Regions from separate parts of the Nocardia sp. NPDC003963 genome, predicted to be linked through region 1. Evidence: riboswitches for the same ligand, from Rfam matches in the RefSeq annotation. Region 1 holds a riboswitch; each other region holds the start of a gene.

What was found. A riboswitch is a leader RNA that binds a small molecule or an ion and turns the genes downstream of it on or off. The one in region 1 is predicted to bind cobalamin.
Region 2: linked by a shared signal. The riboswitch ahead of ACWEWT_RS13330 (FecCD family ABC transporter permease) and the one ahead of ACWEWT_RS02865 (short-chain fatty acyl-CoA regulator family protein) in region 1 are both predicted to bind cobalamin.
Region 3: linked by a shared signal. The riboswitch ahead of ACWEWT_RS30895 (ABC transporter substrate-binding protein) and the one ahead of ACWEWT_RS02865 (short-chain fatty acyl-CoA regulator family protein) in region 1 are both predicted to bind cobalamin.
Region 4: linked by a shared signal. The riboswitch ahead of metE (5-methyltetrahydropteroyltriglutamate--homocysteine S-methyltransferase) and the one ahead of ACWEWT_RS02865 (short-chain fatty acyl-CoA regulator family protein) in region 1 are both predicted to bind cobalamin.

The regions. Positions count from the first base shown of each region.
Region 1 is NZ_JBSGIP010000001.1:603,296-608,767, reverse strand. Features, by position in the region: gene ACWEWT_RS02870 (NAD(P)/FAD-dependent oxidoreductase) at 1-459, opposite strand, end outside; gene ACWEWT_RS02865 (short-chain fatty acyl-CoA regulator family protein) at 721-2,145, opposite strand; cobalamin riboswitch at 2,643-2,811, opposite strand; gene ACWEWT_RS02860 (hypothetical protein) at 3,107-3,376, shown strand; tRNA gene ACWEWT_RS02855 (tRNA-Pro) at 3,412-3,485, shown strand; gene ACWEWT_RS02850 (hypothetical protein) at 4,399-4,746, shown strand; partial or broken gene ACWEWT_RS02845 (IS110 family transposase) at 4,883-5,002, opposite strand.
Region 2 is NZ_JBSGIP010000004.1:267,949-273,420, forward strand. Features, by position in the region: gene ACWEWT_RS13315 (hypothetical protein) at 1-175, shown strand, start outside; gene ACWEWT_RS13320 (ABC transporter substrate-binding protein) at 457-1,467, opposite strand; gene ACWEWT_RS13325 (ABC transporter ATP-binding protein) at 1,467-2,237, opposite strand; gene ACWEWT_RS13330 (FecCD family ABC transporter permease) at 2,237-3,289, opposite strand; cobalamin riboswitch at 3,398-3,613, opposite strand; gene ACWEWT_RS13335 (lipase family protein) at 4,135-5,229, shown strand.
Region 3 is NZ_JBSGIP010000036.1:22,179-27,650, forward strand. Features, by position in the region: gene ACWEWT_RS30885 (aminoglycoside adenylyltransferase family protein) at 1-642, shown strand, start outside; gene ACWEWT_RS30890 (SDR family NAD(P)-dependent oxidoreductase) at 712-1,449, opposite strand; cobalamin riboswitch at 1,576-1,735, shown strand; gene ACWEWT_RS30895 (ABC transporter substrate-binding protein) at 1,873-2,790, shown strand; gene ACWEWT_RS30900 (FecCD family ABC transporter permease) at 2,886-3,842, shown strand; gene ACWEWT_RS30905 (ABC transporter ATP-binding protein) at 3,919-4,701, shown strand; gene ACWEWT_RS30910 (hypothetical protein) at 5,034-5,472, shown strand, end outside.
Region 4 is NZ_JBSGIP010000009.1:178,721-184,192, forward strand. Features, by position in the region: gene metE (5-methyltetrahydropteroyltriglutamate--homocysteine S-methyltransferase) at 1-2,196, opposite strand, end outside; cobalamin riboswitch at 2,370-2,508, opposite strand; gene ACWEWT_RS18550 (pyruvate carboxylase) at 2,861-5,472, shown strand, end outside.

The DNA of each region.
Region 1 (5,472 bases):
GGTGAGCCCACCGCCGACGACGGTGACCGGGGCATCGGCACGACATTCGCCGAGGGCGGCGCGGAGCCGCCGGGCGTGCTCCAACTCGGCGATGGGGTGGGCGAATTCCACTGCCCCGGGCACGGCGGCCGGGACTGCGCCGGTACTGCCGACCGCGTAGAGGACATAGTCGTAGTCCAGGGCGGGACCGGCGCCCAACCGGATCTGCCGCTGTTCGGTATCGATACGGGTGACGGTGTCGACCACCAACCGAACCCGCTCGCCGAGCAGACCGGCGTAGTCGGCGGTCGCGTCACCCGTGCCGGCCGCGAACTGGTGCAGGCGCAGGCGCTGCACGAACTCGGGGCGCGGATTGACGAGAGTGATATCGATATCGGGATTGCGCTGGAGCCGGTTGGCCGCCAACGTTCCGGCGTAACCACCGCCGATGACGACAACATGTACGCGCTGGCCGGTCATGAGGATCTCCTGTCCACTCGAGGTGTTGCCCTCGTGATCCCGGCCGCCTGTTGTCTGTGACAGAAGATCCATTTTTATGACTCACCTCACACTTGGTGTGCAAGGCCCGAAGCCCCGCGACGACCGACCCGGGCCACGCGGCGCACGTTCGCGGAACCGACCCGGCCTCCCACCGCGACCTGCACCGGCACCGTCCGGCCCAACCCCCGTCGACGACAAGGCCGACGCGCGGTGCGACGAACTCGCCGCAAGCGGTACCGCTCAGCTGGGCCCGGTCGGGGCGTACGGAGTGTTCGCCGGACGATTCTCGTCCACCGCGAGGGGACGGCCGATCTGCGGGAACGCACGCTGCGCGCAGGCGGTGCGCTCACAGACGCGACAGCCCGGCCCGATGGGCACGGCGGCGACCGTGTCGTGAATGGGCAGCCCGTGCGAGTAGACCAGTTTCTCCGCGAACGCGAGATCGCAACCGAGACCGACGGCGAAATCGCGCGAAGGCGCCAGGTATCCGGCGTTGCTCTCCCCCGTGGTTCGCGCGAGCCACAAATAGGTGCGCCCGTCGGGCATCTCGGCGATCTGGGTCCGGATCCGGCCGGGGGTGGCGAAGGCGTCGTGCACGACCCACAGCGGGCAGCTGCCGCCGACCCGGGAGAAGTGGAACGCGGTGGCGGACTGGCGCTTGGAAATATTGCCCGCGCGGTCGGTGCGCACGAAGAAGAACGGCACCCCACGTTGCCCGCGCCGCTGCAACGTCGACAGACGATGACATACGGTCTCGAACCCGACCTCGAATTGCGCGGAGAGCAGGTCGATGTCGTAACCCATCGTCTCGGCCGCGTCGAGGAAAGCCCCGTAGGGCAGGATCAGCGCACCGGCGAAATAGTTCGCCAGACCGATACGCAACAGTCCGCGCGAGGCCGCGGGCAGTGCCGCCGTCTCGGCGAGCAGATCCTCGATCACCGCGGACTGGGTGAGAAACGCCAACTGGGTGGCCAGCTGGAAAGCTCGCTGACCGGCAGTGAGGCGGCGCGCGAGAGTGAGCGTCCGGGCGTCCGGATCGTAGATCCGCTTGGGCCCGGGACGGCCGGGGTCCTCCGAACGGATCCGCACCACCACGTCGTGTTCGTCCCGCAGCAGCCGAGCCAGCTGCAGATCCAATCCCCCCGGCGTGAACCCGCCGCGCGCGAACAGATCCTCCGCGGCCGTGTCCAGAGCGGGGATATGGTTGCGGCGGTCGTAGAAGTAATCGCGAACATCCTCGTAGGGCATCGCGGTGCGGCGGCCGGCCTCCGGCGCGTCGAGCCCGGCAGTGAGCTGGTCGAGCTGCTCGTTGGCCGCCCGCAAGCGCCGGTGCTGACTGATCAGCAATCGAGCCGCCGTCGGCACTCGCGAGAGCAGATCGTCGAGTTCACTGCTGCTCACCGACGCGAACTCGGGCTCCTCGGCGAACACCTCGTGCAGGTCCGCGAGCAGCCGGGCATCGGTTTCCGGGGCGAAGAAACCCACCTCCAGATCGAAGGTCGCCGTGAGCCGCAGCAGAACCGGGATCGTCAACGGCCGCTGATCGTTCTCGAGCTGGTTCACATAGCTCACCGACAGCCCGAGGGTCTTGGCGAGCCCGGATTGGGACAGCCCCCGCTGCTCACGCAGCACACGCAGCCGGCCCCCGGCATACATCTTCTCCACTGCCGACTCCTTCCTGGACTACGGGTGACCGGGCGCCGGGCGGCACATGCCATACGACCGCCCCGACCCGCTCCCGACTCCGCAAAGGTACGGGGCGACCCGGTCTCGATTCAGCGGCGTTCGCGGCGACGGGTCCCACGACTCGATCACCGCGTCCTCGGACCGAAACACCCACGTCACATTCACACATGTTGCAGGACAATCTGTTTCGTCGTTCGTTACCGAACTTCCACAGTTTCGGCAACAACACACGGACAGGGCACCGTAGTTGTTCCTTGCCGAATCCGCGCCGCCGCGATCGAGCCCCGGAAGCCCGGGCGCGCCGAGGGCCGTGGCAGGTTCCGGCATGATGCGAACTCCCTCGGTGGCAGGACCGGCAGCCGCCCGTTCGGACGCGCGACGACACGCACCCGCGGAGACGAACACGTCGGTTGCCGGCGTAACGCCCGGTCCACGAGGCGACGGCCGCCGGGTACGGCGTACCCGGCGCAACCGGCAGGTTTTCGGACTCGCGGGCATCGACCTCTGGAGATCGACCCGGGGTGGAACATCTCCGGGCCGGCATCACCGGCCGTCGCTTCCCGGACCCTCCGGCCCGGTGCCGTAGGACGGCGATCGTTCCCGGTCACCGCTGCGGGACAGTCCCGGATTCCCACCGGGTTCCCTCGCACCCGCCGATCGGCGTCGGTGGCGCCGCCCGGCGGGTTCGACATCCCGCTCACACCGGAGTCGAGCGGGACGAACCAGCTGCACTCGCCAGCATAAGCGCAGCTCACGATCCCGAGCCGCCAGGGCCATCGGAGACAGGATTGTCCCACCGACCACATCTGAACACCCGGCCGATGTTCGCCGTATGGGCAGCGCTGCTCGTGACCGGCGAAACCACCATGGCAGTTTCATGGCCGTAGTGGTCCTGACTCCCGACTTCGCACACCGGCTACCGAAGACCCGCGCAGCGGCTGTGCTGACCGCGACCTACGCCATAGGCCAAGTGGCAGGCCCGTTACTCGTCATCCCGGTCATCGGCACGGACTTCACCACCGCCTTCACCATCGCCGCGGTGACCATCACGCTGGCGGCGATCCCGGCACTCGCGGCGGACCGCGCGCGAATCCGTATGCGCGGCACACCGACCGGAACCAGCGCCACGCCCGAACGGGATTCACGCACTGTCGCCGACGCCCGACAACACCCGCATGACCAGCCGATTTCCGCTCCCGAGCACCTCTGAGGTAATCTCATCGAGCGCCGGAACGCGAGGCGCAACGGGCTGTGGCGCAGTTTGGTAGCGCACTTGACTGGGGGTCAAGTGGTCGCAGGTTCAAATCCTGTCAGCCCGACACACGAAAACACTCTCTGACCTGCGTCGGAGGGTGTTTTCTTCTCACCGGAAGGCCCGGAAGGCGGGGCAAATCTGGGGCCAGTATCGCCGCGGAGATATCTGGACCACTTGACCGCGTCGGAGCGAATGGCCTGATTGTCCGGATGCAGGCACCAGCGGGTGATTTGGGGGTCGGTTTGGCCGACGACCCGCTGGAGCGGTGCAGCCGCACACCGGCGTCGGCAACACGGGCCAGGCCGGTGTGCCGGAGGTCGTGGCGACCGAGCTGTTCGTATCCGAGTTTTGTGACCACCTCATCCCAGTGGGTCGCGTCCCGAAGTCCGCCCGTCTGGATACGGCCGCCACGCGGCCCGACGAACAGTCGTTCACCCAAAATCGCCCGCGCCGGTCGTGCTCGGTAGCCTTTTCCAGAGCCGGACCCGCGCGCACACGTAACTGAGTCGCGTTGATCCGACGTAAGATGAGTGGCCGGATCTCCTCTATGAGCGGAATCGGTCACGCACGCTTCCCTTGGTAAATTTGTCTTTGAGGCTTTCCTGGCCCAGGAATCTTCTGGCGCCGAAGAATCCAAACCCATTGGTCGGTGTCAATATCGTGGAACCTGACAGCAGGCGACCTCGCCGATTCGGGAGCTGTACATGCCGCGAAGATAACCGCGTCGCCCCAGCCCTCGTACTGGTTGGAGGATGCGACGACCAGTGCGCCCGCGAGAGCGCGGTGCGGTGATATCGACATCACGGGGTTATCGCCGCCCCGCTTCCTACCACCGGGGAATCGTCTTCGGGCTACGGGAAGCCCCGTTCATCGCCGTTCGGCGCCCTAAGCATCACGGCGCGACCGCCGCCCCCTCGATGTGGGCATGGTCGGACACGATCAACGGGTGGAGCTGGGACGCGCCCGCCGGCTCTCCCGTGACCGTGGAGGTCTACAGCGCCGCCGACGAGGGCGTCTACGAGCCCGGTGAACTGATCGCCGTGGCCCGCACCGACGGCAAGGAGGTGGCTCGGACGGCACTCCGCTCCGCGGGCACCGACCTGCTGGGCATACGCGCCGACCGGACCGAACTGACCACCGGCGACTGCAATCGCGCATTCGTCGAGATCACCGTGCAGGATCGGGCGGGTGTACTCGCCCACGGCGTCGACCTGCCGGTTCACGTTCAGGCGACCGGTGCTGGATCATGTCGACTCCGCTTACGCGTATCGAGCCTGTCGGGTCAGGCTGCCGCGGCTGCCTGTTGGGGCGGTGCGACTGTGTAGGTCCAGTTGTCGCGCAGCAGTGCCCACACGACGTTGACCCGGCGTCCTGCGAGGGCGAGTATGGCCTGGCTGTGGTGTCTGCCTTCGGATCTCTTTCGGTCGTAGAACACCTCTCGGTGACGCCATCGGCGATCTCGGCGACCTTGCCGATCAGCTCGAGCAGTGCTCGCTCGTCATGTTCGACTCGTCGCGACAGCAGCCGGTTCCCCTCGGCGTCGATCACGACCGCGTGATGGTGCTCCTTTCCGATTTCCACCCCGCACCAGGCACGTTCCAAGGAGTTCTCCTTCGCTCATTGAAATCAGTGCGCCACAAGCGGCCTCGCTGTCCTGTACCTACTGAGCGACTGGTATCTAAGTAGATACTGATTGACCTCCACCCATGGCCCACGACCATCTCCGAAGACTCCGTCCTCGAGTTTGCTGAGCAACCTGACTTGCCTGGTCAGCGCTCGTTTACGTGGGCGAGGCGCTATCACCGTTCCGCCTCGGTGTAGCTCCTGAGCGTTGTTCGATGAACTTTGGTGCGAGCGCTGGGGTAGGCACCCGAATCGGTATGCGCCCTTGCCTGTATCAAGCCTCGATGGGCATGGTTCGGCAGATGATCGGGAGCGGCTCTTATGGAAGGTGGAATCCGTGAAGAAGGTGACGATTACCGATTCGCCGATTGGTTTCTACACCTCAGCTGTCTCGTTCCATTCGCCCCCCAGAGCCGCCGAGATGATCA
Region 2 (5,472 bases), on a different contig from region 1:
GGGTAACTGGATCGGCGGTAACGATCGAGATCAGGCCTATGCCGGAGCCGGGTGGGGCTCGCCGCTGATCGTCGGACTGTTCATGGGCGTTTTCCTCGTGCTGGTCGGCGGGATCCCGATCGTCGGCGTGGTGCTGTTACCGCTGCTGTTCCTCCGCGGGAAGCATCGCGGCTGACCGGTCGTGCGCGTCCCGGACGGCCGTAATTCCATTGAGTCGGCAGCGGTTCCCGGGGCGAGGCCGGGACCATGGAGTCCGGGGGATGACGGCGATAGCCGGGTTCGGGGCGCCTCGAGCATCCGTGCGCCGCGGACGAGCCGTTCGGTGCCGAAGCCGGCCACCGGCTGTGATCGTCCCCCGTCGATTGCGCCGACCACCGCGTAAGCCGGTAGCGTGGCGCGGCTCGCCCTGCCGGTACCCGGGAACCTCCCGTACTCGCCGGGAGGAACTCGGCTCGTTCAGAATCCTCTGGATCGGAGGAAGTCCGCTACTGTGACGACGGCCTGCGGGTTGCGGGGGCTCTCGACCAGCGCGGCATAGGGTAGCGCGATGATGTTGTCCGCGCGGACGGCTGTTGTTCCGGCCATCAGCGGCTGGGCGCGTAGCTGGTCGATCTTGGCCTGCACCGAATTGTCCGGGCCAGCGCCGTAGTCGACGATCACGATCGCCTGCGGATCCCGCTGTGCCGCCGCCTCCCACGAGGTCGTGGTCCACGAATCGTTCAGGTCGTCGAAGATATTGCTGCCACCCGCCTCACGGATGATCTGTGACGGTGCCGCGGTGCGGCCCGAGGTGAACGGTTCCGGTGTCGCGCTGTCGAACAGGAAGACCCGCGCCGGTGCCCGCCCGGCCGGTACGCCGTCGGCGGCTCCGGCGATTTGTTCACGGTACTGGGCGACGAGTTCGTCCGCCTTGTCGCGCACATCGAAGATCTCACCGAGGTTGACGAGGTCCGCGTAGAGGGCGTCCAGCGGTTCCATCACGCCGCGACGATCGGATCCGGGTTGCCGGCATGCCTCGGTCAACTGGTAGGGGACCGCGCCGATCGAGCGCACCCAATCCGGGGTGAGTCCCGTGGACTCCTTGAAACCGTAGTTCCAGCCGGCGAAGACGAAATCGGGGGCGGCGGCCTGCACGATCTCGCGGGTGAAGGCGTCGCCGAGCGCGGGTACGCGGTCGAAGTCGGCCTTCCACGGTGAGGTGGCGATATCGCGTTCCTTACCGGGGTAGCTGGTGTAACCCGCCAGCCGATCGGCCAGGCCGAGGGCGAGCATCATCTCGGTGATGCCGGTGTCGTTGGTGACCACCCGCTCCGGGATGCCGTCGACGGTGAGCGGCGCGCCGCAGTTGGTCACCGTGACCGAGGTGTCGGCCGCGGATCGCGGGGCCTCCTGGAGCTCGGCTCCGCATGCTGCCGTGGCCACCACGCAGGCGACCGCAAATGCCCGGGCCGGCCGGAGAAATCTCATCACTGTTCCTTCTCGTCGAAGATGACCTGTGGGACACCCAGCCGCGGATGGTCGACGATATGGCCGCCGATCGAGAACCAGCGAGTGAGGACCTCGGTGGTGATCACTTCGTGCGGGCGGCCCGAACAGACGAGTCGGCCCGCGTACAGGACGAAGATCCGGTCGCAGTGCTGCGCGGCGAGATTGAGGTCGTGGAGAGCCGCGATCACGGTGATCCCCAGACCGCGTGCCGCGGACAGCACGCTGTACTGGTGGCGGACGTCGAGGTGATTGGTCGGTTCGTCCAGGACGAGCACACGCGGTTGCTGGGCCAGCGCCCGCGCGATCAGCACCCGTTGGCGTTCACCGCCGGACAGTGCGAGAAAGCCGCGCGTGGCGAGATGACCGATATCGGCGGTGGCCATGGCCGCGGCGCAGATCTCGCGGTCGCGGCGGTGTGTACCGCGCAGCAGCGCGGTATGTGGTAGCCGCCCGGTGGCGACTACCTCGGCGGCGGTGAAATCGAACGGGGTGTTCGCGTCCTGGGTCAGCGCCGCGACCTGGCGGGCGTTCTCCCGCATGCTGATCGCCGAGATATCCGTCCCGTCGACCAGGACGCGCCCCGAAGTCGGCGACAGGGCGCGGTAGAGGCATCGCAGCAGGGTGGATTTACCACTGCCGTTCGGTCCGACGACGCCGATGAACGCACCGGGCGCGGCGGTCAGGGTCACCGCCTCGACCACCGGCGTGCCGTCGAACTCGACCGCCACGTTCTCGTAATCGACCCGCATCAGCCGTGTTCCACCAGCGCGCCGCGGCGGCGCATCAACAGGACGAAAACGGGGACGCCCACCGCCGCGGTGATCGCGCCCAGGGGGAGTTCCTGCGGAGGTATGAGGGTCCGCGCCACCAGATCCGCGGTCACCAGGAACACCGCGCCCAGCAGAGGCGTCACGATCGTGAGCCGTCGATGGTCGGCTCCGACCAGCAGTCTGGCGATATGCGGCACCACCAGCCCGACGAAGCCGATGGCGCCGCATACGGCGACGAAACAGCCCGTCATCGCGGCGGCGACCACGAACAGGAGCAGCCGGAACCGGGAAGCGTCCACTCCGAGTGCGGCACCGACCTCGTCCCCCATCGCCAGCGCGTTCAGATGACGCGCGTACACGGCGATCACCGTCAGCCCGGACAAGGCCGCTGCGGCGACCAGGGGAACCATCTGCCAGGTCGCGCCCGCCAGACTCCCGAGCAGCCAGAACATCACCGAACGGGCGGCATCCCCGTGCGGGGCCAGGAACACCAGTACCGTCGTCGCGGCGGAGAAACCGTAACCGACGGCAGTACCCGTCAGTACCAGCCGCAGCGGTACCAGCCCGGACGCCGAGCGCGCCATCAGATAGACGAGAAGGGTGGCGCCGAGCGCACCGATGAAGGCCGCGGTCGACAGCGCGTAGATGCCGAGAGCCCCGAAAACGCCGAAGAGTACGACTGCGGTGGCCCCCACCGACGCCCCTGAGGAGATCCCCAGTACGTACGGGTCGGCGAGCGCATTACGGACCATGGCCTGCACCAGCAGCCCGACCCCGCCCAGACCCGCGCCGACGAGAGCAGCCGACAGGACCCGGGGCAATCGGGAGTCGACGATGATCCGATAGTCGGCGACGTCGGTGGCGAGCACCGTCGCGCCGGTGAGTTCGGCCCACAGGAACCAGATCGTGTCACGCCACGGGATCTGGGCCGCACCGAGCGCCAGCGCGAGTACGGAGATCACCACGAGTGCCACGACGAGGCCGGAGGCAAGCACGGCGACGGGCAGCCGCCGTTTCTCGACAGTTCTCATCGGCCGGCGCTATCCGCACCGTCCCGAAGCGTATGTGCGCAGGCAGCCGAGCACCACAGGACCCATATCTCGTCAACCGCTCCCTCGGAGTCGACAGGAGACCGCGCCGTCGGCTCGGCCGCGCGGGCAGGTCTTCGGGCTCGTGGACGGGATACCGGATATCCGGTATCGCCTACTGGCGGTCGCTTCCCGGGCGGCGGGCCCAGTGCTGATGACCGCGGTCGTTTCCACATACCGCTGCGGGGCAGCTCCGGATTCCCACCGGATTCCCTCTTGCGAACCGCCCATCACGGACAGGCGGTAACCAGCGCCCGGTCACAGTAGCATTCCGGTCGATGCCGAGCCGTCCGTGGGCAGATGGCGAACCGGTCGTCGGTACCGATCGGCCCTGTGCGAATCCCCGCGGCGACCTCCGGGCTTGCGTCCGCAACATGGCATATGCTTTGGCCTCGACGACACGAAGTGCATATGTGCCCGGTTCTGCGTTCGAACAGAGATACTCGCAGTACTCGATCGAGATCTGTTGGATCGAAGCGTCGCCTTTCCCTGCTTACGGTTCGCTGACCAGCAGAGTTGTGCTCGCGTCCGCGGCAATCGTGTCTCTCGGTTCAACAATCGCCCTGACTGGATCACACGCATGAAGGATCGGTATGAAGAGCGAAAAACGAGCTTGGCTAGCAGTTTTGACAGGAGTCCTCATAGTCGCAGCCGGTGGCGCGATCGCCGCGCCGGCCGCTTGGACGCAACCGGCGTCGTCGCGCTCACCGGGCGCCGGGGGCGATATCCTCCGTGCCGAGGCAGCGCACCTGGCAATCTCGGCCCCGGGTCTACCCGGGACGGTACCGGTGCAGTCGACCCGCCTCACTTACGCCAGCAGCGACACCCATGACGCGCCGACCACGGTGGTGGGTACGTATCTGGAGCCGATTGCGCCGTGGACCGGCCCGGGGGAACGCCCGCTGGTGGCGTATGCGGGTGGTACCCAGGGGCAAGGCGTCGAGTGCGCGCCGTCGGCGATGCTGTCGCAGGTGGTCCGGTACCAGCCGCCGGCCGATCTGGTCTTCGAATACGACGTCATCGCGATCTACCAGATGCTGTCCCGCGGGATGGCAGTGGTGATGACCGACTATCACGACCTCGGCGCGCCGGGCATCCACAATTTCCTCAACCGCAAGACACAGGGTTACGCGGTACTGGATTCCGCCCGCGCCGCGTTGGGGTTGCCCGGTGCCGGTTTCACGCCGAACTCGCCGGTCGTACTCTACGGCTACTCCCAGGGCGGGATGGCTTCCGCGGCGGCGGCCGAACTACAACCGGAGTATGCCCCCGAGCTGAACGTACGAGGCGCCTATGTGGGCGGTCCTCCGGTGGGCCCGCAGGAATATATCGCGCGCAGCGACGGCCACCCCGGCGTCGCACCGGCCATCGCCTGGATCCTCAACGGCATCGCCGCCGACTATCCCGGTACCCGTCCGGAAATCGATGCCGCGCTCAACGACACCGGTAAGGCGATCCTGCGCGATTCGATAGGTAAGTGCGGTGGTGGGCTCTCCAGCACCATGGCGCAGCCGCAGGTCACCGCGCAGTGGACGACCAGCGGACTGCCTCTCGCGGCCGTGATCGACGGCTCCCCGGAACTGAAGAAGGCATTCGACCAGCAGCGGCTCGGCGGCCTCACTCCGGCGGTGCCGGTACGTATCTACTCGGCCAGGAACGATGAGGCTGCTCCGTACCCGGCCGTGCACGGTATGGCGTCGAGCTGGTGCGGTGGCGGCGCGGCCGTTCAGCTGGATTCCGACGCTGGGTTGCCTCCCGTATCCGCCGGTTTCCTGGGCACCCACGATGTGGCCTTCTTCCCGTCGATGATGACCTCGGAGCAGTGGGTGAACGATCGCCTCGCCGGTGTGCCGGCGCCGGTGAACTGTGGTGCCCTGCCGTAGTTCCGCGAGTGTAAGAGCGATCGAAACACCCGTCCGGACAGTGGGTCTGCTGCTACGCGGTATCGACTGATCGCACGCGGGTGCCTCCGTACCGTCCCCGGCCGGGTCGGTCCGCGGCCGAGACGGCTCCGGACCGACCCGGCCGGGAGTGCCGAGCTGTACGGACCGAACGCGGAAACGGGCCACTTCCGAGTCCGGGCCACCAGGGATACAGGTGGCGCCGACCTCCGGAACGCCGAAAAA
Region 3 (5,472 bases), on a different contig from region 1:
CTGGCGGTCACGATCTCGCGCATCACCCCCGAGATCCGGGATCGCCTGGCCGGCAGCCTGCTCCGGTATTCCGGGCGCTGGCCGCGGTCGGGCCCCGCCCGGCCCGTGGAGCTGACGGTGGTCGTGCGCGACGATATCGTTCCGTGGCGCTTCCCACCGCGTGCGGAGTTCGTCTACGGCGAATGGCTGCGTGCGGAGTTCGAGCGGGGCACTGTCCCGGCTTCCGCGGACGACCCCGATCTGGCGATCCTGCTCACCATGGCGCGTGACGGGTCGCTCGCGCTGGCCGGGCCGCCGGCCCACCGGATTCTGGATCCGGTGCCGCCGGGCGATCTGATTCGGGCGATCACCGCAAGTCTGCCCGTACTGACCGATAGTGTGGACGGTGACGAGCGCAATGTGGTCCTCACCCTGGCGCGTATGTGGGTTACGGCGGACTCCGGGGCGGTGGTGTCCAAGGCGGAAGCCGCGGATCGTCTCCTACCGCTGCTGCCCGCGGGCCACGCCGCGCTGCTGCGCCGGGCGCGGGACGGCTATCTCGGCATCGCGGTGGACGACTGGACCGGGTGCCACGACGCCGTCGCCGCCTTCGTGCGCTACGCCACCGACACGGTCACGGCCGCCTGCGCGCGAACCGGGTGAGCCGGGGCCCCGCCGAACCGGCCGATCCGGCGGGGATCGAGCCGCGAAGGCCCGATCCCCGCGACACCACTACCAGGCGATGGGGCCCTGCGCACCGACGAAGGAACCGTCGGTGGACATATCCGGCGACTCCGCCGCCGCGAGGACGACCGCCGCGGCCTCCTCCGGTGTCGTCGGTGCGTCGGCCGCCGCCGGAGCCAGTTCGGTCGCGACGAAACCGGGGCATACCGAGACCACCCGGACATCGGTGCCGGCGAGGGTTTTCGCCAGCCCGACCGTGATGCTGTTCAACGCCGCCTTCGATGCCTGATAGCCCGGGACCACCATCGAGTAGTACGCCGAGTCCGGATTGCGTTGCTGGGTGAGCGAACCCATCTCGGTGGAGATATTGACGATCCGGCCGGCCGGCGCCCGGCGCACCAGAGGAAGCAACGCTTCGATCACATTGACGGGACCGAAGGTGTTGGTCATGAGGGTCTCGGTGAACGCGCCCGGATGGGCGAAGTTCACCGTGCCCGCCGCGGTCGCCTCGGGCAGAATGCCGGCATTGTTCACCAGTACGTCGATGTGCTCGTATCGTTCGGCGATCGCTTCGCGCAGGCACCGCGCGCTGTCCACCGAGCACACGTCCAGGACTTCGCCCTCGGCCGCGAGCCCCTGTGCCCGCAGTTCTCCCACTACCGTCTCCACCGCCGCCGCGCGGCGTCCGGTGACGATCACCCGGTGGCCCCGCCGGGCGAACGCCGTCGCGGTGGCGCGTCCGATTCCGCGGGTCGCCCCGGTGACCACCACGATCTTCTCCGACATATCGTTCCTTTCGCGATTCCGCTGTTACTCCACGAGCATCGGCGAGGGCACCCCTGGTGTGCTGGCAGGAAATCGCCGTCGCATTCGCCCCCTCGGCACCACCGCACGATCCGGTCGTACGTCCAGTTCTGTGTCCGATAGCATGGTCCACGGCCGCACTGCGGTCGCGGCGCGGTGAGGGAACCCGGTGCGAATCCGGGACTGGCGCGCAACGGTGACACCCGTGTGGTGGAGTCCGATCACTCACCCGCCGAGCTCGGTTCCCGGCCTCGCGCACAGGCCCAGACGCAAGGAGTCCACGCCGTGACGCGGTCCATTTCCCTGGCGGTCGCCGCCGTGGTGTCCACCCTCCTGCTGGCCGGATGTTCCGGTGCGGACAGTTCCGGCGATCCCGCGGCAGCCGCCGGTGGATCCGGTTATCCGATGAAGCTCGGCAACTGCGGAACCGAAATCACCGTCCCGGCGCCCCCGCAACGCGCCGTGGCCCTCAACCAGGGGTCGGCGGAGATCCTGCTGTCACTCGGGCTGGCCGATCGGATGGTGGGCACCGCCACCTGGACCGATCCCGTCCGCGCGAATCTGGCCGCCGACAACGCGCGAGTGCCGCGACTGGCCGACAACAAACCCTCGTTCGAGGTGGTCCTCGACAAGGAACCGGATTTCGTATCCGCGTCCTTCGGCGGCACGCTCGGTCCCGGTGGCGTGGCCGAACGCGAACAGTTCACCGAACTGGGTGTGCCCACCTACCTCTCGCCGACCGATTGTGACGGCAAAACCGATATCAGCGTCAATGCCGACGGCGCCCGGACCGAACCGCTGACCATGGATTCGGTCTACCGGGAGATCCGCGAACTGGCCGCGATCTTCGATGTGCGGGACCGCGGCGAACAGCTGGTCACCGAACTACGCGATCGCCACGACGCCGCGGCCGGGCGGATCGCCGCGGACGGCGTCTCGCTGGCGTTCTGGTTCGCCGATACGTCCACACCGTATGTCGCGGGCTGCTGCGGCTCCTCCGGGATCATCACCGGCGCAGTGGGCGCGAAGAATGTATTCGACGACACCACCGACGAATGGCCGCAGGTCAGCTGGGAGACGGTACTCGACCGTGACCCGGCTGCCCTCGTACTGGCCGATCTGAGCCGGCGCAGTCTCGCCGGGGACGCCCTGGACAGCAAGATCTCGTTCCTGGAATCGAACCCGGTGACCGCCGAACTGTCCGCGGTACGCGATCGGCGCTACATCGTGGTCAACGGCGCCGATCTGAACCCGTCGATCCGGACGGTCGACGGTATCGAGAAGGTCGCCGACGCCCTGGAACGGTGGGGCCACGGTTCGTGAGCCCGGATGCACCGTCGCGCACCACCGCCCGGATCGCCCGCGCACCCGCTACCGCGGCGCTGGTTCTGGCGGGGCTGGTCGTGCTGATCTCCTCGATGGCCTTCACCGTCACCATCGGGCCGGCGGAGCTGTCGGTCGGCGAGGTCTACGCGGTCCTGTTCGAGAAGCTGGGCGCCGGCACCGCCGCTGTTTCGCCGATCCGGGAGGGCATCGTCTGGCAGTTGCGGCTGCCGCGCACCCTGCTCGCCGCGATCTGCGGCGCCGGGCTGGGAGTCTGCGGAGTGGTCATGCAGTCACTGCTGCGCAACCCACTCGCCGACCCGTTCGTCCTGGGGATCTCCTCCGGCGCGTCCACCGGCGCGGTGCTCGTGGCCGTCCTGGGCGTGGGCGGCGGACTGATCTCACTGTCCACCGGAGCGTTCCTCGGGGCGCTCATCTCGTTCGGCCTGGTACTGGTCCTGGCCGCGGGTGCCGGCGGCGGCACCGCCAAGGTGGTGCTGGCCGGGGTGGCCGGGACCCAATTGTTCTCCGCGCTCACCTCGTTCATCGTGCTTTCCTCGGCCGACGCCGAACGGACCCGCGGGATCCTGTTCTGGCTGCTGGGGTCGCTCGCGGGCGCCACCTGGAACGATGTGGGCACCACGGCGATCGTCTGCGCGGGTGGGATGGCGCTGTGCTGGTGGTACGCGTCCGCGCTGGACGCGTTCACCTTCGGTTCCTCGGCCGCGGCGACCCTGGGCGTCGCGGTCGGCCGGACCCGGCTGCTGTTGCTCGTGACCACCGCGCTCATGACCGCCGTACTGGTCAGTGCCGCCGGAGCGATCGGGTTCATCGGATTGGTACTCCCGCACGCCGCGCGTTTCCTGGTCGGCCCCCGGCACAGCCGCCTGATCCCGGTGACCGCGGTTCTGGGCGCGATACTGCTGGTCTGGGTCGACGCACTCGCCCGCACCGTATTCGCGCCGCAGGAGGTACCGGTCGGCGTGGTCACGGCACTCATCGGCGTCCCCGCGTTCGCACTCCTGCTGTTCCGCTCCCGGAGTACGCCGTGACCCGCCCGCCCGATCGCAGGACCGCACACCGCGCGGATGACACTGCGGCGCAACCGATCACACCTCGGAGCATCCGTTGACACTGAACGCACAGAATCTGTTCTGGTCCCGGGGCGGCAATCTCGTCGTCGACGATGTCACCCTCCGTCCGGAACCCGGGCAGACGGTCGGCCTGCTCGGGCCGAACGGATCCGGCAAATCGTCGCTGCTGCGCCTGCTGGCCGGGATCTCACGGCCGGACCGGGGCAGCGTCACGCTCGACGACACTCCCCTGTACCGGCTGGGCCGGCGTCCCCTGGCGCGCCGGATCGCCGTGGTCGGCCAGCACGCGCACACCGATGTCGATATCACCGTGCGGGATGTGGTGCGCCTCGGGCGTATCCCGCACCGCGACCTGTTCGGCCAGGACGCGGACGAGGAACCGGCGATCGACCGGGCACTGCGCGCCACCGACCTCTCCGGCCACGCGGGGCGACTGTGGAGCACCCTCTCCGGCGGCGAACGGCAGCGGGCCCAGATCGCGCGGGCCCTCGCCCAGGAACCCGGCGAACTCCTGCTCGACGAGCCGACCAACCATCTCGATATCGCCCATCAGCTCGATATCCTCGATCTGGTCACGCGATTGCCGCTCACCACGGTCGTCGCCCTGCACGATCTCAACCTCGCCGCCATGTTCTGCGATTACATCCTGGTCCTGGATCGTGGCGCGATCGCCGCGCACGGCACCCCCGCCGAAACGCTCACCGAACCACTCGTCCGGGACGTCTACGGCGTGCATGCGACGATCACGATCGACGACGGTGTTCCGGCCGTTCGCTATCGCCGCCCGGCGGTACCTTCGGGCACCACAGCCCCCTGACGAACGCATGGGCACCCGCCTCTCGACCCGCGCTGCCAGGGCGTGGTCTCCGCGGCCGTCGTGGGTTCGATCGACCTGTTCCGGCGACCGGACGCACTCCCGCCGCAGCGGTCGAATCGTGAACCGCCGAGCCGCGATCCGACAGGCGCGGGGTGGTTGCGCCGCGATCGCCCGGCCACCGATCGGCCCGCGACTTCACGGTGCCCGGGAAGAACGGAATCGAGCCCGGTGATGGCGCACAAACGCCACCGCCCTGCGCGACTCGGAGTTGCCCCCCGATTGCCGATATCATCGCAGGCGCCCGATCGAATCCTGAAGTACAGGTAGTACCGATGACACGCCAGCCGCACACCGTATCCCCCGATATACCGAAGGTCGTCGCGGGGCCGGACGCGGTGGTCGATCCGCCGTCCGCACCGGTCCGGAACTATTTCCCACCACCGCGAGAGCTGCGCGGCAACCTGAACGGCTGGACCTACCCGGCGGTGTTCCTGGTGGCCGTTCTCACCACCTTCCTCCTGGCCCAGGCGGCACTCGCGCTGGATTCGGGCGAACCGCTGCAACCGGCCATCCATATCGCGGCCGCCGTCTGGGTCGCCTCGTATCTGCCGATGCTCTCGGCGACCTCGCGCGGCCGGTCGCGGATCCGGATCGAAGGCGCGCGATTCGCGAACGACGAGGACGCCCTGGTGATCCGCCGTTCCCTCGGCTACGAGGTCGCGCTCGTGATCTGTTTCCTCAGCCTGGCCACCTTGTGCGCGATCTTCGGTA
Region 4 (5,472 bases), on a different contig from region 1:
CAGGCCGCAGTCGGGGTTGACCCAGAGGCGTTCGGCCGGAACGGCTTTCAGTGCCGCGCGCAGCGCCGCGGTGATCTCCTCGACGCCCGGGACGCGGGGCGAGTGGATATCGTAGACACCGGGTCCCACCCCGGCGTCGAAGCCCGACGCGTTCAGATCGTCCAGCACCTCCATATGCGACCGGGCGGCCTCGATGGAGGTCACGTCGGCGTCCAGTCCGGCGATCGCCTCGATCACCTCGCCGAATTCCGAATAGCACAGGTGGGTGTGGATCTGGACGGCGTCGGAAACGCCGGAGGTCGCCAATCGGAACGCGTTCACCGACCAGTCCAGGTACGCCCGCTGATCGGCGGCGCGCAACGGGAGCAGTTCACGCAGTGCCGGTTCGTCGACCTGCACGATCCGGATACCGGCATGCTGTAGATCCACCGTCTCGTCCCGGATTGCCAGGGCGACCTGGCGGGCCGAATCCGCCAGTGGCTGGTCGTCCCGGACGAAGGACCAGGCCAGGATGGTGACCGGTCCGGTGAGCATGCCCTTGACCGGTTTATCGGTGAGCGATTGGGCGTAGGTGATCCAGTCCACCGTCATCGCGGCGGGACGGGAGACATCGCCGAACAGGATCGGCGGGCGTACGCAGCGCGTGCCGTAGGACTGCACCCAGCCGAGATCGGTGGCGGCGAATCCGTCGAGCTGTTCGGCGAAGTACTGGACCATATCGTTGCGTTCAGGTTCGCCGTGCACCAGCACGTCGAGCTCCAGTTCCTCCTGTAGCGCGACGACCTCGGCGATCTCCGCCCGCATCCGCCGAACATACTCGGCCCGGTCGATCTCATCGGCCCGCAGCGCCGCCCGGGCCAGCCGGATCGCCGAGGTCTGCGGGTAGGAGCCGATCGTGGTGGTGGGCAGCGCGGGCAGGCGCAGCCGATCCTGTTGCAGGGTCCGGCGTTGTTCGGCGGGCGCCCGCCGAACGGCAGCCGGGCCCAGCGCGGCCAGTCGCGCCCGCACCTGGGCGTTGCCGATCCGCGGATCGGCCCGGCGACTCGCCGCGGCGGCGCGGGCCGCCCCGAGTTCCGCGGCTACGGATTCGGTCCCGCCGGTCAACCCGGTGGCCAGTACCCGCACCTCGGCGGTCTTCTCGGCACCGAAGGCGAGCCAGGAACGCAGGGCGTCGTCGAGTCGGGTCTCCACCGCCAGCGAGTACGGCACGTGCAACAGCGAGCACGAGGTGGAGACCGCCACGGATCCGGCACTTCCCAGCAGGGTGGCCAATGTCGCCAATGCGACGTCGAGATCGGTGCGCCACACATTGCGGCCGTCGACCACGCCCGCGACGAGCAGTTTGTGCGCCAGGGCCGGTACCGCCGCGACCGCGGCGATATCGGTACCGGCGACCAGATCGACCGCGATACCTTCGATATCGGTCCCGGCGAGGGTGTCCAGGGCCGGCCCCGGATACCCGAAGTAGGTGGCGACCAGCACCGCCGGCCGGTCCCGGGACTCCGTCAATTCCGTGTAGACGCGGCGGACGACGGCGAGTTCTGCGTCGGTGAGGTCGGTGACCAGCGCGGGCTCGTCGAGCTGCACCCAGGTCGCACCCGCTTCGGCGAGCAGCCGCAGCAGCTCCCGGTACAGCGGGATCAGTTCCCCGATACGGTCCAGTGCCGCGCCGCCGGTGGTCTTGGCGAGCTTCAGGAAAGTGACCGGCCCGATGACGACGGGCCGCGCCGCGACACCCAGCTCGATCGCCTCCGCCACCTGTGCGAGCAGATCGCCGGGATGCAGGGTGAAGGTGATCTCCGGACCGATTTCGGGAACGAGGTAGTGGTAGTTCGTATCGAACCATTTGGTCATTTCCAGCGGTTCCACCGATTCGTTCCCGCGGGCGGCCGCGAAATAGCGGTCCAGCGGGTCGTCGATATCGGCCACCCGGGCCGGTAGGGCGCCCAGCAGCACGGCCGTATCGAGCATCTGGTCGTAGTAGGAGAAGGTGCCGACCGGGATCGAATCGAGGCCGGCGGCGGCCAGCGCGGTGTACTGGTCGCGGCGCAGCGTGCACCCGGTGTCGTGCAGCTGTGCCGCATCGATACGCCCGGCCCAGTAGGACTCGGTCGCGCGTTTGAGTTCCCGGCGCGGCCCCACCCGGGGAAGTCCGAGAACCGTTGCGGTGAACGGGCTTTGCGAAATAACAGTCACGGTGTTCTCCAGTGCTGAAGTTCGACGGCCATCGCCGTTCACGGACGCACGGGCACCGATGAGACCCCGTACGACCGGCCGCGCGGGCGGATCGCAATGTCAGCACTGGTGGACCGCAGCGCCCAATCCACGAGGCGGTGGCCACCGGATACGGCGTACCCGGTACAGCCGGCAGGTCTTCGGACTCGCGGGCACCGGCCGATACGGCCGACCTACTGGCCGTCGCTTCCCAGGCTGTGCGCCCAGTGCTGATGACGGCGTTCGTTCCTGCTCACCGCTGCGGGACAGTTCCGGATTCCCACCGGATTCCCTCTCACCCGCGTGGTGCGGGCTTCGGCGCCGGGGGCGGACGTTCGGGGCTCCTCGTCGTCCGGCCGGCGGACCAGCTGCGTGCACCACCATAACGCGGACGCGCCGAGTAGCCCAGGGCGGTCGGCCCGGTACGGGCCGGACACGGCTTCGCATACCTTCGCAAAATCGGCCGCATCCCGCGGATGGCCGGGGGATTGCGGTACCGCAATATACGCACAGGCCCGGGTTGTGGGCGGTGAGATATGACGGTGCGATGAACAATACTTCGCAGCATTGCCATACCCTCCTGTGAAGATCCTGCCAAGTGGACTTCGCTGTCGATCCTGGATGTGGCGCCGGGTACGTTGGTCCAATGTTCTCGAAAGTCTTGGTTGCCAACCGCGGCGAAATCGCCATCCGAGCCTTCCGCGCGGCGTACGAGCTCGGTGTCGGGACGGTTGCCGTCTTCCCGCACGAGGACCGGAATTCGGTCCACCGTCTGAAGGCCGACGAGGCATACGAGATCGGCGAGGAGGGCCATCCGGTCCGCGCCTACCTCTCGGTCGAGGCGATCATCGAGGCCGCCAGGACAGCGGGCGCCGACGCGATCTACCCGGGGTACGGGTTCCTGTCCGAGAACCCGGATCTGGCCGCCGCGTGCGCCCGGGCGGGCATCACCTTCATCGGTCCCGCCGCCGAGGTTCTCGAACTGGCCGGTAACAAGGCCCGCGCGATCGCCGCGGCGAAGGCGGCCGGGCTGCCGGTGCTGAATTCGAGCGCGCCCTCGGCCGATGTGACGGAGTTGCTGGCGGCATCGGAAACCATGGAGTTCCCGGTGTTCGTGAAGGCCGTCGCCGGTGGCGGTGGCCGCGGGATGCGCCGGGTCGCCGAGCGATCCGGCCTGCGGGAGGCGATCGAGGCGGCGTCGCGGGAAGCGGAGTCGGCGTTCGGTGACGCGACCGTCTTCCTGGAGCAGGCGGTGGTGAATCCGCGGCATATCGAGGTGCAGATCCTGGCCGATACCCAGGGCAATGTGATGCATCTGTTCGAGCGGGACTGTTCGCTGCAGCGGCGCCATCAGAAGGTGATCGAGCTGGCGCCCGCGCCGAATCTGGATCCGGAGCTGCGGGACCGGATCTGCGCGGACGCGGTGGCGTTCGCCCGGCAGATCGGCTACAGCTGCGCGGGCACGGTGGAGTTCCTGCTGGACGAGCGCGGCAACCATGTGTTCATCGAGATGAATCCGCGGATCCAGGTGGAACACACGGTGACCGAGGAGATCACCGATGTGGATCTGGTGCAGTCGCAGTTGCGGATCGCGGCCGGGGAGAGCCTGGCGGATCTGGGATTGAGTCAGGAGAAGGTGACCATCCGGGGCGCGGCGCTGCAGTGCCGGATCACCACCGAGGACCCGGCCAACGGATTCCGTCCCGATACCGGCCGCATCACGGCCTACCGCACCCCGGGCGGCGCCGGTATCCGGCTCGACGGCGGCGCGAACCTGGGCGCCGAGATCGGTGCCTACTTCGATTCCATGCTGGTCAAACTCACCTGCCGCGGCCGGGATTTCCCGACGGCGGTGGCCCGGGCGCGGCGCGCGCTCATGGAGTTCCGGATTCGCGGTGTCACCACCAATATCCCGTTCCTGCTCGCGGTACTCGCCGACGAGGATTTCACCGCCGGCCGGATCACCACCTCGTTCATCGACGAGCGTCCGGAACTGCTGGCCACCCGTGAACCCGCCGACCGCGGCACCAAGATCCTGAACTACCTGGCCGATGTCACGGTGAACAAACCGCACGGTGCCCGGCCGACCGCGGTGTACCCGCACGACAAGCTGCCCGCGATCGACCTGTCGGTACCGCCGCCGGACGGTTCGCGGCAGAAACTCCTGACCTTGGGCCCGGAGGGTTTCGCCCGTGCGCTGCGGGAGCAGAAGGCGGTCGGGGTCACCGATACCACCTTCCGCGACGCGCACCAGTCGCTGCTGGCGACCCGGGTGCGTACCAACGGTCTGCTCGATGTCGCCGGACATGTGGCCCGGCTGACTCCGGAACTGCTCTCGATCGAGGCGTGGGGTGGGGCGACCTACGATGTGGCGCTGCGCTTCCTCTACGAGGATCCGTGGGAGCGGCTGGCCGCGCTGCGCGAGGCAGTTCCCAATATCTGCCTGCAGATGTTGCTGCGCGGCCGTAACACTGTCGGCTACACCCCCTACCCGGAGCGGGTCACCCGGGCGTTCGTGGCCGAGGCCACCGATACGGGTATCGATATCTTCCGGATCTTCGACGCTTTGAACAATGTGGATCAGATGCGTCCGGCGATCGACGCGGTCCGCGAGACCGGTACCGCGATCGCGGAAGTGGCGTTGAGCTACACGGGTGATCTGGCCGATCCGGACGAGAAGCTCTACACCCTGGACTATTACCTGAAGCTGGCCGAGCAGATCGTGGACGCGGGCGCGCATGTGCTGGCGATCAAGGATATGGCCGGGTTGTTGCGCGCGCCGGCCGCGGCGAAACTGGTGTCGGCGCTGCGCAGCAATTTCGATCTGCCGGTCCATGTGCACACCCACGACACTCCGGGTGGGCAGCTGGCCACCTACCTGGCCGCGTGGCAGGCCGGTGCGGACGCCGTCGACGGTGCGTCGGCGGCGATGGCGGGTACGACCAGCCAGCCCGCGCTCTCGGCGATCGTGGCCGCCGCCGCGCACAGCGAATACGACACCGGGCTGAACCTGCGCAATGTGTGTGATCTGGAACCGTATTGGGAGGCGCTGCGCAAGGTGTACGCGCCGTTCGAGTCCGGGCTGCCCGCGCCGACCGGCCGCGTCTACACCCACGAGATCCCCGGCGGCCAGCTGTCGAATCTGCGCCAGCAGGCGATCGCGCTGGGGTTGGGTGACCGGTTCGAGGAGGTCGAGGCGAAGTACGCGGCCGCGGACCGGCTGCTGGGCCGGCTGATCAAGGTGACTCCGTCGTCCAA